Regions from separate parts of the Arthrobacter sp. Soil_C_60 genome, predicted to be linked through region 2. Evidence: riboswitches for the same ligand, from Rfam matches in the RefSeq annotation. Region 2 holds a riboswitch; the other holds the start of a gene.

Region 1 (8,101 bases), on a different contig from region 2:
TCGGCATCGGGGGCAACCTGACGGATCTCTTCCGCGGTCTCCTTCAGGCCGGCCTCGTTCAGATCCACCAGGGTCAGCTTGCCCTCTTCCTTGGCGACTTGGAGTGCCGCCGCACGGCCGAGCCCTGATCCGGCGCCGGTGATAATGACGGATTTACCTGAGAACCGTTGCATGTTCTGCCTTCTTTCCCATTTGATGGTCCGGCTGTTTGGCCGGCTTCTATCTATGCAAACGCATGAATAGTGGCTAATCATCCAGAACCGGATGTGACTCTGCGGACATTACGCCGCCACGCCGCGGTTTTATCCGTTGCACGCCTGATTGCGGAGGTGCACTGGTCTGGTTTCCCTGCGTCTGGCAGTGTGGAAGAAGTCAGTACTGGCCGGTGCCTGCAGGATGATCAAGGAGATATCTCGATGGTCGATTCGCTTTCTTCGACGGAACACCTTGACGACGGCTCTGGTGGCGGCTCCGAAGCTGCCGACCTGGATGCCGTGCAGGAGGAAGCGCTCGAGGCGCACATCCCGGAGATCAACTTCGATGAGCAGTTCTACCCGGCGCGTCCGCGGGCTTTGCGCCCCAAGGCCCGGCGGCGGCACTTTAACCCGGGCCAGCCGCCCTTTGAGCCGGACGCCCGCAACACTGTTTACGTGGAGTGGCTGCGCAACCAGTCCATGCTCGGCGACGCCAAGGTGCTGGGCCGCCAGCTCTCGGGCCAGGCCAGCATGTGGCAGAACCCCTTCGCCTGGCCGAACCCGCGGGCCGCGGTGGAGCGGGCCTCGGTGTGGTTCACCGCCTACCCGCTGTCCTTCATGACCAAGCCCGGGCAGTCCTTCCTCGGAGCATTGGGGGACCCCGGCTTGTGGGAGGCGTTCGAGCAGATCGGAATCAGCGCCATCCATACCGGGCCGGTGAAACTCGCCGGCGGGCTCTCGGGCTGGGAGCAGACGCCGAGTGTGGACGGTCACTTCGACCGGATCAGCATGGCGATTGATCCGATGTTCGGCACCGAGGACGAGTTCCGCGAGATGTGCCAGGTCGCCAATGACCACGGCGGAACGATTGTGGATGACATCGTGCCCGGGCACACCGGCAAGGGTGCGGATTTCCGGCTGGCCGAGATGAACTTCCGGGACTACCCGGGCATTTACCACATGATCGACATCCCCGAGTCGGACTGGCACCTGCTGCCGGACGTGCCCGACGGCGAAGACGCGGTCAACATCGACGCCGAAACCGAACGCGCCCTCCAGAAGGCCGGCTACATCATCGGCGAGCTGCAGCGGGTCATTTTCTACGAGCCCGGGGTCAAGGAGACCAACTGGAGCGCCACCGGCCCGGTTTTGGATACCACCGGCCAAATGCGGCGGTGGGTGTACCTGCACTACTTCAAGGCGGGTCAGCCGTCGATCAACTGGCTGGATCCCACCTTCTCCGGCATGCGCCTGGTGATGGGCGACGCCCTGCACTCGCTGGTGGACCTGGGTACCGGCGCCCTGCGGCTGGACGCCAACGGTTTCCTGGGCGTGGAGAAGAGTGCCGAGGAAACGCCGGGCTGGTCGGAGGGCCATCCGATTTCCGAGGCCGCGAACCAGATCATCGGCAGCATGGTCCGCAAGGTCGGCGGCTTCACGTTCCAGGAACTGAACCTGAGCATCGACGACATCAAGTCCACGTCCGCCAACGGCCCCGACCTGTCCTACGACTTTGTCACCCGCCCCGGCTACCACCACGCCCTGGTCACCGCCGATACCGAATTCCTCCGGCTGACCCTGCGCCTGGCCATGGAGATCGGTGTGGACCAGGCCTCCCTGGTCCACGCGCTGCAGAACCATGACGAGCTGACCTATGAACTCGTGCACTTCACCACCAAGCATAAAGACGATATCTATGAGCTCGACGGCGAGGAAATGACCGGCGCCGAACTGGCCCATAAGGTGCAGCAGACCTTGCGGGACGGCATCACCGGGGAAGCCGCTCCCTATAACTTGGTCTTTACGGCCAACGGCATTGCCTGTACGACGGCGAGCGTGATCACGGCGGTGCTGGGCATCAAGGACCTGAGCACCATCACGCCGGAGCAGACCATCGAGGTCCGCAAGGTGCACCTGCTGCTGGCCATGTACAACGCGCTGCAGCCGGGCGTCTTCGCGCTCTCCGGATGGGACCTGTGCGGCATGCTGACCCTGGACCGGTCGCAGGTAGCTCCGCTGCTGTCCCGCGGCGACACCCGCTGGATCAACCGGGGCGCCCATGACCTGATGGGCGTCAACCATACCGGGCAGGCCCCGACCTCCGGCATGCCCAGGGCTGTCAGCCTGTACGGGACGTTGCCGGACCAGCTCGCGGACGAGTCATCGTTTGCCCGGCAGCTGGCCAAAATCCTGGCCGTCCGGGAGCAGTACGGCATCGCGAAGAGTGCGCTGCTCGATGTTCCGGACGTCTCGCACCGGGGCATGCTGGTCATGGTGCACCAGCTTGAATCGGGCGATTGCGAAGTCACCGTCCTGAACTTCTCGGACCAGGAGATGGCCGGCACGGTGCGCTCCGAGCAGTTGGAAACCGGGGCCTTGGTGACCGATCTGTTCAGCGGCGAAGAAGTGGGGAGCGTGGATGACCTGCACAGCTTCTACATCCAGCTGGAGCCGTACCAGGGAACCGCGCTGCTGGTGACCCTGCCCGAAGAAGAGGAGCCGGCCGCAGAGGTTGCGGCTGAGGTGGAAGCGGGCCAGGACGAGGACGCGGGCACGGCTGGTACTGAAGCTGCGGCGCAGGCGCGGAGGACGCTGTCACGCCCTGATCTGGGGTGATGGTCAACGCGCACCGGATGTGACCAGCATCTCACATAGAAACGCGGTAGGCAGGGAACCGGATCGGAGGAGCCGGCGTTACCTTTCCGTAACTTTACCTACCTGAAGTGTGTGTGAAATATGGCTGAAGACTCCTCCGCCGAAGATAAGCCGAAACTCCTCGGCCTCAACGGTGCCCAAACTATTGCCTCCGCCTTGGCCGCCGTGACCTCGGCCTTTGCGGGTTCCTTCCTCGGTGTCGCGGGAACGCTGATCGGCGCTGCCCTCGGTTCGGTCATCGCCACGGTAGCGGCAGCCATCTACGCCAGGACGCTGAGTTCTGCCGCCGTCGCGGCCAAGAAGACCCTGCCCGTGCCGCGGCTGCGCGGCCTGCGCAACGGCGGCCTGCCGGCGAGCGACGACGGAACCGAGCGTGCCGGTGTCTCCAGCGCCGTCGCGGACTTCAAGGCGAAGCTCACCGCACGCCGGTTCACGCCCCGGACCTGGGCCAAGATTGGAGTGGTCAGCGCAGCCTCCTTCCTGATTGCCATGGCCGGCATCACGATGGTCGAACTGGGAACCAGCAAGCCCATTTCGGCGCTGGTGGCATCGTCGACCAGCAGCGCCCCGGCCGCCGAGCAGCAGACCACCCTGGGCCGCGTCCTGACAGGCACCGCGGCCCCGGCCGAGGATGGCAGCGAAACCACGGAGCCCGGCGATGCTGAGCCCGGGCAGGTCGACGACGGCGCCGGCCAGACCGGGACCACCGACGGCACTTCCGGCGGTACGGACGGATCGACGGGAGTCGAGGATCCTGCCACCGGCCAGAACGACGGTACTGCGCCGGTGGAGACCGTGCCTGAACCCGTTCCGGCGCCAGGCTCCGAAACCGGCGAAGTGGCGGAGCCGGAGGTCGTCACCGACCCGGGCGCCGGCCAGCAGGACACGGGCCAGCAGGAAACCGCCCCTGACGGCGGCGCCGTCGATCCGGCACCGGTGGACGGCGGCGTGACCGAAGGCGACCAGACGGGCACCGGGCAATAGGGCTTGCCCAGGCGGCGCCGGCACTCAGGTGAGTGCCGGCGTCGCACGTTGCCTGCAGCGGATCCGCCGCTGACTAGGCAGTTAAGAAATGATGTTGCGTTAGCTCCTGCCCTGCCGCTAACCTGTGTGAGGCGGGTCACGAAGCTGTGGCCCAACGCTTTTGATCTGCGGCGGGAGAGTCCTGCCGGTACGTTCGTCAGGCGCCGTAGGAGCAACTCCTCCCCAGGAATCTCTCAGGCCCACGTACCGCCGCGGCTAGGCAACTCTGGAAAGCAGCCGGGCAACCGGCTCACCGACGGTGCAAGCGGCCCCCACGGGCGGCGGAAACTCTCAGGTCCCAGACAGAGCGGGGAGGAACCCGAATCATCGTGGCGTGTTGTGCGCTGCCTGAAATATGGAGTTCCTTATGACGATCCAGTCACCATCCACTTTCCAGCAGGTCGTGTCCCCGAGCCTGAATAGCCAGCTGTCCGAGCTGGACCCCGAGGTCGCCGCCAAGATCGACGACGAACTCACCCGCCAGCGTGACGGCCTGGAAATGATCGCCTCGGAGAACCACACCGCCGCCGCAGTCATGCAGGCGCAGGGCTCCGTGCTGACCAACAAGTACGCCGAAGGCTACCCGGGCCGGCGTTACTACGGCGGCTGCGAGCACGTCGACGTCATCGAGCAGCTGGCCATCGACCGCGTGAAGGACCTGTTCGGGGCGGCCTACGCCAACGTCCAGCCGCACTCCGGTGCCCAGGCCAACGCATCGGTCATGCACGCGCTGATCAAGCCCGGCGACACAATCATGGGGCTGAACCTGGCCCACGGCGGCCACCTGACCCATGGCATGCGGATCAACTTCTCCGGCAAGCTGTACAACGTGGTTCCGTACCAGGTCCGCGAAGATGACCACCGGATCGACATGGTGGAAGTGGAGCGCCTGGCCCACGAGCACAAGCCGCAGCTGATCGTGGCCGGCTGGTCCGCCTACGCCCGCCAGCTGGACTTCGCCGAATTCCGCCGGATCGCCGACGCCGTCGGTGCCTACCTCATGGTGGATATGGCGCACTTCGCCGGCCTGGTGGCCGCCGGACTGCACCCCAGCCCGGTGCCGCACGCCCACGTTGTCACTTCCACCACGCACAAGACGCTGGCCGGCCCGCGCGGCGGCATCATCCTGACCAACGACGCCGACGTCGCCAAGAAGATCAACTCGGCAGTCTTCCCGGGCCAGCAGGGCGGGCCGCTGGAGCACGTCATCGCCGGCAAGGCCGTGGCCTTCAAGATCGCGGCATCGCCGGAGTTCAAGGAACGCCAGGAGCGCGTGCTGGCCGGAGCAAGCATCCTGGCCGAACGCCTGATGCAGCCCGATGTCGCCGCCAAGGGGATTTCCGTGGTTTCCGGCGGCACCGACGTGCACCTGGTGCTGGTCGACCTGCGCAACTGCGAACTGAACGGCCAGGAAGCCGAGGACCGCCTCGCGGCCATCGACATCACCGTCAACCGCAACGCTGTTCCCTTCGACCCGCGCCCGCCGATGGTCACCTCCGGCCTGCGGATCGGAACGCCCGCGCTGGCTACCCGCGGCTTCGGCGAAGCAGCCTTCATCGAGGTAGCTGACATCATTGCTGAGGCGCTGATCGCTGAGGACGAGGCAAGCCTCGCCGATCTGCGCCACCGTGTGGAGGCCTTGGCCGCCGCGCACCCGCTGTACCCGAACGTGGCACCGCTGGCAACAGCCGGCGCCTAACCGGGACTGGGCAGGGACCGCGGGGCCCCTGCCCAGGGGCCGGTCGCCGACATGGGGAAGCGACCGGCCGTCTGAACCTGCATGCAACCCACACCCAGGGCCATGCAGCCATGCGAAATATCCTCGCTCTGAAGGAGTAGTAAATGAAAGATGCAACAGTGCAGTCATCCGGGGCACCCCATCTGGAAAGACAGCTGAGCAACCGCCACATCCAGCTGATCGCGATCGGCGGTGCCATCGGCACGGGGCTCTTCATGGGCTCGGGGAAAACCATCTCCGCGGCCGGACCCTCCGTCATCTTCGTCTACATGATCATCGGCTTCATGCTGTTCTTCGTGATGCGGGCGATGGGCGAGCTGCTGCTGTCCAATCTGCATTACAAGTCCTTCAGCGATTTTGCGGGTGACCTGCTGGGCCCCTGGGCCGGATTCTTTACCGGCTGGACCTACTGGTTCTGCTGGGTCGTGACCGGCATTGCCGACGTCATCGCCATCGCAGGCTACGCCAACGAACTGGTTCCGGGCATTCCGCTGTGGATTCCGGGCGTGGTCACCATCGGCATCCTGCTGGTGCTGAACCTGGTTACGGTCAAGGCCTTCGGCGAGACGGAGTTCTGGTTCGCGCTGATTAAGATCGTCGCCATCGTGGCACTGATCCTTACCGGTCTGTTCATGATCCTTTCGGGCTTCAAGTCCGAGGCCGGCCCGGCCACTGTCGAAAACCTGTGGATCCACGGCGGCTTCTTCCCCAACGAGTTCATGGGCTTCGTGGCCGGCTTCCAGATCGCCGTGTTCGCCTTCGTAGGCATTGAACTGGTGGGCACCACCGCTGCCGAGACCAAAGATCCCGAGAAGAACCTCCCCAAGGCCATCAACTCGATTCCGATCCGCATCCTGCTCTTCTACGTAGGCGCACTCATCATCCTCATGGCAGTCACTCCCTGGACCCAGTTCGAGGCCGGACACAGCCCCTTCATCGGAATGTTCTCGCTGGCCGGGCTGGGCATGGCAGCGACCGTGATCAACCTGGTGGTCCTGACCTCCGCCATGTCGAGTGCCAACTCCGGCATCTACTCAACTTCGCGCATGGTATTTGGCCTCGCGCAGGACGGAGATGCTCCGTCAATCTTCAGCAAGCTGTCGTTGCAGAAGGTGCCGCGCAACGCGCTGTTCCTGACCTGCGTGCTGCTGTTCGCGTCCGTGGCCCTGCTCTACGCAGGCGACGACGTCGGCAAGGCCTTTGGCATGGTGACGACGGTTTCCGCCGTATGCTTCATGTTCGTCTGGTCCATCATCCTGGCCAGCTACCTGGCCTTCCGCAAGCGCCGGCCCGGCCTGCACCAGGCTTCCAAATTCAAGATGCCCGGCGGCCCGGTGATGGTGTGGGTGGTCTTCGCATTCTTCGGCTTCGTGCTGTGGGCGCTGACCACACAACCGGATACGTTGCTGGCCCTGCTGATTACGCCCATCTGGTTCGCAGTTCTGGGCGCAGCGTGGGCGATCCTGCGCCGCAACCCGCTCCACGCAGCCCGCTACGAAACGTTCAAGGCAGGCGTCATCGCAGACCACGCCGAGGCGAAGGAAACCGCCTCAGTTTCCGGCTAACGACGGCGGGAAACCGACGACGGCGGAAAGCGGCTATCGGACGGCGGTCGGGCATGGTGAATCCACCTGCCCGGCCGCCGTTCCGGTTCTCTAGAGCCGCCAGGCGGACTGGTAGCCGGTGTGGGTTTGATAGGGAAGCGCCATGTGCTGCAGAAAGGCCAGCATATAGTCGTAGTCGCTGGCCGGTTCGTGGTCCCAGTCAACGTCCCTCACATGGGCGATCATCCGCCGCTTGGCATCGCACTCGGCCAGATTCTGTGCGAGGTGGTGCCGCAGGACCGTTTGTCCCACCATGCCGACGTCTGTCATCAGCGCCCGTATCCGAGCCTCGTCCTGCTGGATCCTCGCGAGCAGGAAATCGATAAGATCACCCATGTGGCCATCTTGGACCATTCCATAGGCAAAAGGCCATGGGCCATAATCGAGACCATGGCTATCACCGAGACCGATCTTGAACACCTGCGTCGATGCGTCGACCTGGCACGCGAAGCACTCGAGGACGGCGACGAACCCTTCGGCTCGGTTCTCGTCGACGCCGGGGGCCACGTGCTTTTTGAGGATCGCAACCGGGTCAAGGACGGCGACCAGACGCGGCACCCGGAGTTCGAGATTGCGCGCTGGGCCGCCGGCAACCTGAGCCCCATGGAACGCGCAGCGGCCACCGTCTACACCTCCGGCGAGCACTGCCCGATGTGCTCGGCCGCGCACGCCTGGGTCCGGCTGGGGCGGATTGTCTACGCCGCTTCCTCCGAGCAGCTTGGCAACTGGCTGAAGGAGTGGGATGTGGCGCCGGGACCGGTCAACCCATTGCCCGTCCAAGCCGTCGCACCCGGAGTGGAGGTCGACGGCCCGGCAACGGAGCTGGCCGACGACGTCCAGGCACTGCACCGGAAGTTCCACTTCCCGCAAGGTGCATCAGCAGACGC
Region 2 (8,101 bases):
TCAGGGTGGCCATGGTCACCCGAGCATCCTCGGCGCAGGGGCTGCGCTTGACCCAACCGCGCAGTTCCAGCTTCTTGACCACGTGGGAGAGCCGGGACAGGGACGAGTAGGTGCGTGAAGCCAGTTCGCTCATCGGCAATGAACGGTCCCCCGCTTCGGAGAGCATGGCCAGGACGTTGTAGTCGAAGAGCGTGACTTTGGCCTCACGTTGCAAAGCACCGTCCAGATTGCCGGGCAGCAGGGTAGTTACAGCCAGCAAGGCAAGCCAAGCCTGGCGTTCTTCGGGATCGAGCCAACGTGCAGAAGTCATACCTCTATTCTGCCACATACTTGATGATTCAACTTTTCGCGCCTTCCGCGAGCGTGGCTGCATCAGATCCAGAAACCCGGCCGGAGCAGTACGGCTACACCCGCACATCCAGCCTCGCAAGCTGCGGGTATTTCGGTGCCAGGCTGTCCCCGGAGGAAACGCCGCGCAGGCGGCGGGCAATCCAGGGCCCAACGTACTCCCGGGCCCAGCGGGCGTTGGCCACCAGCGATTCACGCCGCGTCAGCGTGCTCAAGGCCGGCAGTTCCGGAAGCTCGATGAGGTCATCGGCCTGCAGCGTCTCCAGCACCCGCTTGGCCATGAGGGTGTGGCCGGCGGCGGACATATGGAGCCGGTCTTCGTCCCAATACCGCCAGTCCTGGAACTCCCGCATCCGCCAGTAATCCACAATCCGCGCGCCATGCTTTTCGGCGATTTCGCGCACCCACTCGTTGTAGATCGCCGTGCGTCCCCGCGTCTTGCCGAAAACGGCCGATCCGGCGGAGTCAAAACCGGTGAACATCACGACGTCGGCGCCGGACTGCGTAAGTCTGGCGATGCCGCCGTCGTACGCTTTCATCATTTCGTCGATGTCCACACTGGGCCGCAGGATGTCATTGGCGCCAGCGTAAATGGTCACGAGCGTGGGCTCCAGCGCCAACGCCGGTTCGATCTGTTCAGCGAGCACTTGCCGGATCTTCTTCCCGCGGATCGCCAGGTTGGCATAACCCCAGCCCTGGTCCGCCAGCATCAGCTGCTCGGCCACTCTGTCCGCCCAGCCGCGCACGCCGTTAGGCAGTTGCGGGTCCTTATCGCCGACGCCCTCTGTGAAGGAGTCACCGAGCGCCACAAACCGTTGAGTAAAAGTCACCCTGACAGATTAACAAACGTTTCGGCGTGACTGTTGGGGTCCGGCTTCAGACGGGCTGTTCCGCGAGGTGCCGGCGTTTGGATAGTCAGTGGCTCAGCTGCATCCGTTGGAGGATCGTGGCGGAGATTTCCTCGACCGACATGGAGGCGGAGTTCATGTAGGGCACCCCGTTGGACCTGTACATCTCCTCGGCGTTACGCAGTTCATAGCTGCATTGGGCCAGCGAGGCGTAGGTGGTGTCCGGGCGGCGTTCCTGGCGTATCTGGCTCAGCCTGACCGGCAGGGAGGTCAGCCCAAAGCATTTGTGGATATGGGGCAGCAGCGGCTCCGGGAGCGACTGCCGGGAAAAATCCTCCTCGATCAGAGGGAAGTTCGCAGCCGAAATCCCGTGCTGCAGCGCCAGGTACATTGCTGTCGGAGTCTTGCCGCACCGTGATGGGGCGATAAGGATCAGCGCCGCGCGTCCGAGGGCGCGGATGGACTGGCCGTCGTCGTGTTCCATGGCGTACTCGACGGCGGTCATGCGGGACTGATAGCGGATGGCGTCGCCAACCCCGTGGGCCCTGCCCGATTCTCCGCTGGCTGTTGCCTGCAGGGCACTCTCCAACTGTGCGATGTGGGCATCGTAGAGGTCCACAAAGTGACCCTTGCTCTGCGAGAGGATCGCGCGGATGTCCCGATTGACCGCCGTCGAGAAGACGATCGGCCGCGGACCCGCCGCCGCGAGGCGGTCAATCGTGCCGACGACCCGTCTTGCCTCCTCGGTGGTGGTGATAAAGGGAATGGTGCGGCGTTCGAACCGACGGCCGGGAAACTGGGTCAGCAAAGTGTTGCCCAGGGTCTCGGCGGTGATGCCGGTGCTGTTCGAGAGGAAGAAAACCACGGGAGCGGGTGCGCGCTCCGCCCCCGTGGTTTTGAGTTCGCTGGTGTTGGTCAACGGGTCTGTCCCGGATCTGCGCTCGAGACCGCGGAGCGGTTGCCGGTCCGGGCCAGGCGCAGCCAGGTGTCCGTCACTGCGTCGGGGTTGAGCGAGATGGAGCTGATGCCTTGCTCCAGCAGCCATTCGGCGAAGTCCGGGTGGTCGCTGGGGCCCTGGCCGCAGATGCCGACGTACTTCCCGCGGGCACGGCAGGCGGCGATCGCCATCTCCAGGAGCTTCTTCACCGCGGGGTTGCGTTCGTCGAAGCCGCCGGCAACGAGCGCAGAGTCCCGGTCCAGGCCGAGGGTGAGCTGGGTCAGGTCATTGGAGCCGATGGAAAAGCCGTCGAAGTAATCCAGGAATTCATCCGCCAGCAGCGCGTTGGCCGGCAGTTCGCACATCATGACGATCTGAAGCCCGTCCTCACCGCGGCGCAGGCCGTTGGCGGCGAGCAACTCGGTCACCCCCTGCGCTTCCTCAAGGGTGCGCACGAACGGGACCATGAGCTTGATGTTGGACAGGCCCATCTCGTTGCGCGCGAACTTCAAGGCCTCGCACTCGAGCTCGAATGCCTTGCGGAACGACGGCGAGAGGTACCGGGAGGCGCCGCGGTAGCCGATCATCGGGTTCTCTTCGACCGGCTCGAAGGCTGGGCCGCCGAGCAGGTTGGCGTACTCGTTGGACTTGAAGTCCGAGAGCCGGATGATCACCGGTTCCGGCGCAAAGGCGGCGGCGATGGTGGCGATGCCCTCGGCCAACCGGCGGACGTAGTAGTCCCGGGGCCCGTCGTAGGCGGCGGTCTTTTCCCGGATCTGCTGCACCGTGTAGTCGGACAGCGCGGCGGGGCGCTCGATCTCGCCTGCCAGGGCCAGCAGGGCGTTGGGGTGGATGCCGATCTGCCGGTTGATGATGAATTCCAGGCGGGCCAGGCCGACGCCGCTGTGCGGGAGCCGGGAGAAGCCGAAGGCCTGTTCGGGGGTGCCGACGTTCATCATGATCTGAACCGGCGCCGGCGGCATCGTGTCCACCGTGGTTTCGTGCAGCGTGTAATCGAGCAGTCCCTCGTAGACCAGTCCGGCCTCGCCCTCGGCGCAGGAGACGGTCACCGGTGCTCCGTCGGTCAGGATCCGGGATGCGTTTCCGGTGCCGACCACAGCCGGGATGCCCAGTTCCCGGGCAATAATCGCCGCGTGGCAGGTGCGACCCCCGCGGTCGGTCACGATCGCCGCGGCCTTCTTCATGATCGGTTCCCAGTCCGGGTCCGTCATGTTCGCCACCAGGACGTCGCCGGGCTGGAAGGAGGCCATCTGGTCGATGGAGGTCAGCACGCGCACCTGGCCGGCGCCGATACGCTGGCCGATGGCCCGGCCTTCGGCCAGGACCTTGGAGTGCTCGTTGAGCTTGTAGCGGGAAATGGTACCGCTGGCCTGGCGGGACTGCACGGTCTCGGGGCGGGCCTGCAGGATGTACAGTTCCCCGTCCACGCCGTCCTTGCCCCACTCAATGTCCATGGGGCGGCCATAATGGGCTTCGATCGCCACCGCATGCCGGGCGAGCTGCTCGACTTCGGCGTCACTGAGGCTGAACCTGCCGCGCTGCTCGCGGGGCACGGGTACGAAATCGACCGTCCGGCCGACCTCCCGGGAATCGGTGTAGGTCATCTGGACGGCTTTTTCGCCGAGTCCGCGCTTGAGGACCGCCGGACGGCCCGCGGCCAGCGCAGGTTTGTACACATAGAACTCGTCAGGATTCACCGCTCCCTGGACCACTGCTTCGCCCAGGCCGTAGGAGGAGGTGATGAACACGGCGTCGTCGAAGCCGGACTCGGTATCCATCGTGAACATCACGCCGGAGGTGCCGATGTCGGAGCGGACCATGCGCTGGATACCGGCTGAGAGGGCAACCTCCGAGTGGGTGAAACCGTGATGGACCCGGTAGGCAATGGCCCGGTCATTGTAGAGCGAGGCAAAAACGTCCTTGATCGCGTGGAGGACGTTCTCCACGCCACGGATGTTCAGGAAAGTCTCCTGCTGGCCGGCGAAGGAAGCATCCGGCAGGTCCTCGGCCGTGGCGCTGGAGCGCACTGCCCAGGACACCTCCGCATCCCCACCGTGGCTTTCAACCAGTTGCCCGTATGCGGCCCGGATCTGCTCCTCGAAACCGGCCGGGAACGGAGTCTGGCGGATCAGGTCCCGGATCTGCGTGCCGGCCTGCCCCAGTGCGGTCACGTTGTCGCTGTCCAAGTCGTGGAGGACCGCGGCGATCCGATCGTCAAGGCCGGACTCGCGCAGGAAACGCCGGTAGGCGTCCGCCGTCGTGGCGAAACCGTCAGGAACCCTGACCCCGGCCGTGGCCAGGCCGCGGATCATCTCCCCAAGGGAGGCGTTTTTGCCTCCGACCTTCTCAAGGTCGGACAGGCCAAGTTCGGAAAACCAAAGAACGTCGGTCATGGGTTGTGCTCCTATGCTTGAACGCGCTGATCAGCGCTACGAACGAAATCGGTAATGCCCGGGGATGTCCGGGCGGAGTCCGGCGGTACGGGCGGCTGCAGTGCTGCGGAAACCTGCCCGAGCAGGATTCTGTGGTTTCCGCTGCAATGGAGTTATCTTGGACTTCGGCCTCGCGCCGGACTTCGGGTATACCCGAAGATCACGGAAGGACCGGCCGCGGAGATCGTCTTGGAGGTCATCAACAGGCCCGTGCCGATCGCCCCGCGGACGGCGACCAGCTGGATACGGCGGTTGGAGAGCTGGCGCTCAAGGTGGGGGGCTTCACCCATCGCGGTGGAGGCAGGTGGAATGGTCATGAGGAACTCCATCGTTCAAGTGCCACAACGGCAGCACTTTGATTCGGGTTCCTCCCCGCTCTGTCGTGGACCTGAGAGATTCCGCGTCCCCTGCTCTCGCAGGCGCCGCTTGCACCGTCGGTGAGCCAGACTGCTGCCTGACTGCTTTCCAGAGTTGCCTAACCGCGGCGGTACGTGGGCCTGAGAGATTCCCGGGGAGGGTTTGCTCCTACGGCGCCTGCTGAACGTACCGGCAGGACTCTCCCGCCGCAGATCATAAGCACTGCCCACCTCCAGGTGAGCAGGATCACACACTAGCGCCCCGAGGTGGCACCACGCAAGCAAACTGCGTCAATCGCTTAAATTTTCGCAACGCAGGGCAATTGTGACAAAGGCTTGGGAAGCGATAAACGGTCTCACACCAAGATCCCGACCGCGGGTGCGCGGAAAAGACTTCAGCAGGTTAACTGCCCGTTCCCGCCGAAGAGTCCGCGGCGTACGCTGGAGGGTACTTCTGCTAGGTCCGGGCGGGGCGGATCCGGACAGCTTCCTTCGGGGAACAGACATGGCGCATGCACAGGCCCGCGGCGGCCAGCATCGGCTGGCCGGAATTGTCTGCGTGCTGTGCCTGTTTGTGCCGCAGCCGGCTTTGGAAGCCGGCAGGCTGCCCTCGCACGCTGCCAGTACCCCCACCGCCGCCGCCGTTCCCGCCGTCGGGCTGGTGCCGCGGGACATCGAAATTGTCTCGTCACCGGTGGCTGCGGGCGAGCCCGTGGTGGGCGGGGAGCTGTCTTTGGAAGGCTTCGAATTCTCCGCACCGGGCTCCGTCCTCACCTACGACTACAGCTGGCGGGACACATTGGACGGGCACCCCGACGGCTACCATCGGGTCCTGTCCCTGACGCCGGACTGGCGCGGCGTGACCGTCACTGGCAATGTCGAGGCTTCGGCGGACAACTATGAAACGACCCCCGCACAGGCCCGGCCGGTCCGGATCTACTCACGCACCTTCTCTCCGGAGAACCGGAGCGAGTTCTTTGCCCGCACGCGGGACGGATCCCTATGGTATGTTCCGTCATCCCCGACAGGCCGGTTGGGAACGGCAAGTACCAGCGCCGAAAAGTGGCCCAAGGCCAGGGCAATGGACTCGGCAGGCGATTTCGACGGCGACGGCCGCCATGACATCCTCACCCTGCACCGGAACGGCGTGCTGTTGCTGCATCCCGGCGACGGCTACGGCGAAACCAAGCCGCTCCGGGCACTCGGCTCGGGCTGGACCGGCGTGCGCGAATTCTTCCTGCCCGGCGATTTCGACGGCGATTCCAGACCCGACGTCATTACCGGCGACGACAGCGGGGCGCTGTGGCTGCACCGGGGAGGCGCGTCTGGCCTGCGGCCGCGGACGCTGCTCCTGCACAGCAACCGCACGCCGGCCCGTGTATTCTCCCCCGGCGACTTCGACGGCGATGGAATGGCCGACATCATGTCTCTGGATGCTGCCGGCAGATTCTGGCTGCTGGCCGGGACCGGCAGCGGGCAGGTCGAGGACCCGGTGCCGGCGGGAAGAGCGCGGTTCAGGGTGATGTCCGTTGCCACGCCCGGCGACTTCAATGCGGACGGAACTACGGACCTGATTGTCCTCAACGCGACCGGGATGCTGCTGCTTCTGCCGGGCACGGGCGACGGCACAATAGGTTTGCCGGTGCCGCTGGGCCTTGCCGGGCGGGGTGTGGTGGAGCTCTTCTGAGCAGACCGAGTCCGGCCTGGTCAGGCGCTGTCGCGCGGGGCATACATGAGCACGGCCACGCCGGCCAGAGCAATCGCCGCCCCGATATAGTCCCAGCGGTCCGGCCGGAAACCGTCCATCACCATGCCCCAGGCCAGCGAGCCGGCAATAAAGATTCCGCCGTAGCCGGCCAGAACCCGGCCGAAGTTGGCATCAGGCTGGAAAGCGGCAATGAAGCCATAGGCGCCCAAGGCCATGACTCCCAGCCCGGCAAACCACCAGGCCCGGTCTTCACGCACCGCCTGCCAGATCAGCCAAGCGCCGCCGATCTCGGCGAGGGCGGCCAGGGCAAAAAGGAGTACGGATTTGGCGATGGTCATGCTTCAATTCTCGCCTACGCCGAACAGCGGGAGTCCAACCCGCGTGGACCTCAGGCTTCGGCCTTGCCCTGCCGCCAGTAACCCATGAAGGCCACCTGCTTACGGTCAATACCGACGTCCCGCACCAGGTAACGGCGCAGTTCCCGGATGACCGCGGCCTCGCCGGCGATCCAGGCGTAGAACGGCCGGGTGGATTCCGCCGTGGTTTCCCACAGGATGACGTTGTCAATGTCCACGTCCTCGGGCTCGTCGCCCTCGCCTTGCCGCAGGCCGGCCCCGGGAACAACGACGGCGTTCCGCACCGCGGCATCGAGCAGCTCGCCATGCGGGCGGTCACCGCGCGCCAGCCAGCTGATTTCCATGTTGGCCGCCGTCACCAGCTCCTGGAAGTCCGCGGCGTCGGGCACTTCGAGGACGGCGTTGCCGGTCATATCCGCCGGCAGCGCGGCCAGGATGGCGGCGATCGCCGGGACAGCGGTTTCATCGCCGGCCAGCAGCACGTGCGATGCCAGGCCGGGACGCCACTCGATGCCGCCGTAGTTCTTGGCCGTGGTGCAGTTGACGGCGCCGGCGTTGGGCCCGATGATCGTGACCCGGTCCCCGGCCACCGCGCGGTCCGCCCACATCGAGGCCGGCCCGCCCTTGCCGTCGGCGTCGAAATGCATCACGAAGTCGACGTCGAGCTCCGGGATCTCGCCGTAGCGGAAGTCCCGGACCGTGTAGGTGCGCATGGAGCCGCGCGTGCGCTCGTCGAGGGACAGCCAGTGCTGGTACCAGCCTCCGGTCAGCGCGGTGGCGCCCGGGCCGGATTCCGGCGCACGGGGGTCGCCGAAAGTCGGCAGCGGTATCTCGCGACCGTCGGCGTCCAGGGCGGGAACCACAACCTTGATGCGCAGGTCCAGCGTGGGGCCGTCGACGCCGAAAAGCCTGAGCCCTTCTCCGGTGAAGGTGATCCGGCGGAAGTTCGGCGACAGTTCCCGCACGGCTGCGACGTCGACGTCGAAAGCCAGGACGGGGGTGACTGCTGTTTCGGTGGCGAGTGCCGTCATCGTGATTCTCCGTTCGAAGGGGCGGGCTTGGCGGCGGTCATGCTGCGGACGGCATGCTGCCGCC

The links. A riboswitch is a leader RNA that binds a small molecule or an ion and turns the genes downstream of it on or off. The one in region 2 is predicted to bind glycine.
Region 1: it holds a riboswitch for glycine, as region 2 does, so the genes downstream of both, glyA (serine hydroxymethyltransferase) here and AC3A4M_RS17140 (D-serine/D-alanine/glycine transporter) in region 2, are expected to answer to the same signal.

Annotation. Positions count from the first base shown of each region.
Region 1 is NZ_JBDGKM010000003.1:427,251-435,351, forward strand. Features, by position in the region: gene AC3A4M_RS08795 (SDR family oxidoreductase) at 1-173, opposite strand, end outside; gene treS (maltose alpha-D-glucosyltransferase) at 417-2,810, shown strand; gene AC3A4M_RS08805 (hypothetical protein) at 2,931-3,833, shown strand; glycine riboswitch at 3,995-4,092, shown strand; gene glyA (serine hydroxymethyltransferase) at 4,240-5,571, shown strand; gene AC3A4M_RS08815 (amino acid permease) at 5,715-7,175, shown strand; gene AC3A4M_RS08820 (DUF6221 family protein) at 7,266-7,550, opposite strand; gene AC3A4M_RS08825 (nucleoside deaminase) at 7,605-8,101, shown strand, end outside.
Region 2 is NZ_JBDGKM010000009.1:76,061-84,161, forward strand. Features, by position in the region: gene AC3A4M_RS17120 (MarR family winged helix-turn-helix transcriptional regulator) at 1-310, opposite strand, end outside; gene AC3A4M_RS17125 (SGNH/GDSL hydrolase family protein) at 405-1,178, opposite strand; gene AC3A4M_RS17130 (pyruvate, water dikinase regulatory protein) at 1,264-2,115, opposite strand; gene ppsA (phosphoenolpyruvate synthase) at 2,112-4,547, opposite strand; partial or broken gene AC3A4M_RS17140 (D-serine/D-alanine/glycine transporter) at 4,736-4,903, opposite strand; glycine riboswitch at 5,062-5,159, opposite strand; gene AC3A4M_RS17145 (FG-GAP repeat domain-containing protein) at 5,448-6,629, shown strand; gene AC3A4M_RS17150 (YnfA family protein) at 6,650-6,988, opposite strand; gene AC3A4M_RS17155 (siderophore-interacting protein) at 7,039-8,037, opposite strand; gene AC3A4M_RS17160 (ABC transporter ATP-binding protein) at 8,075-8,101, opposite strand, start outside.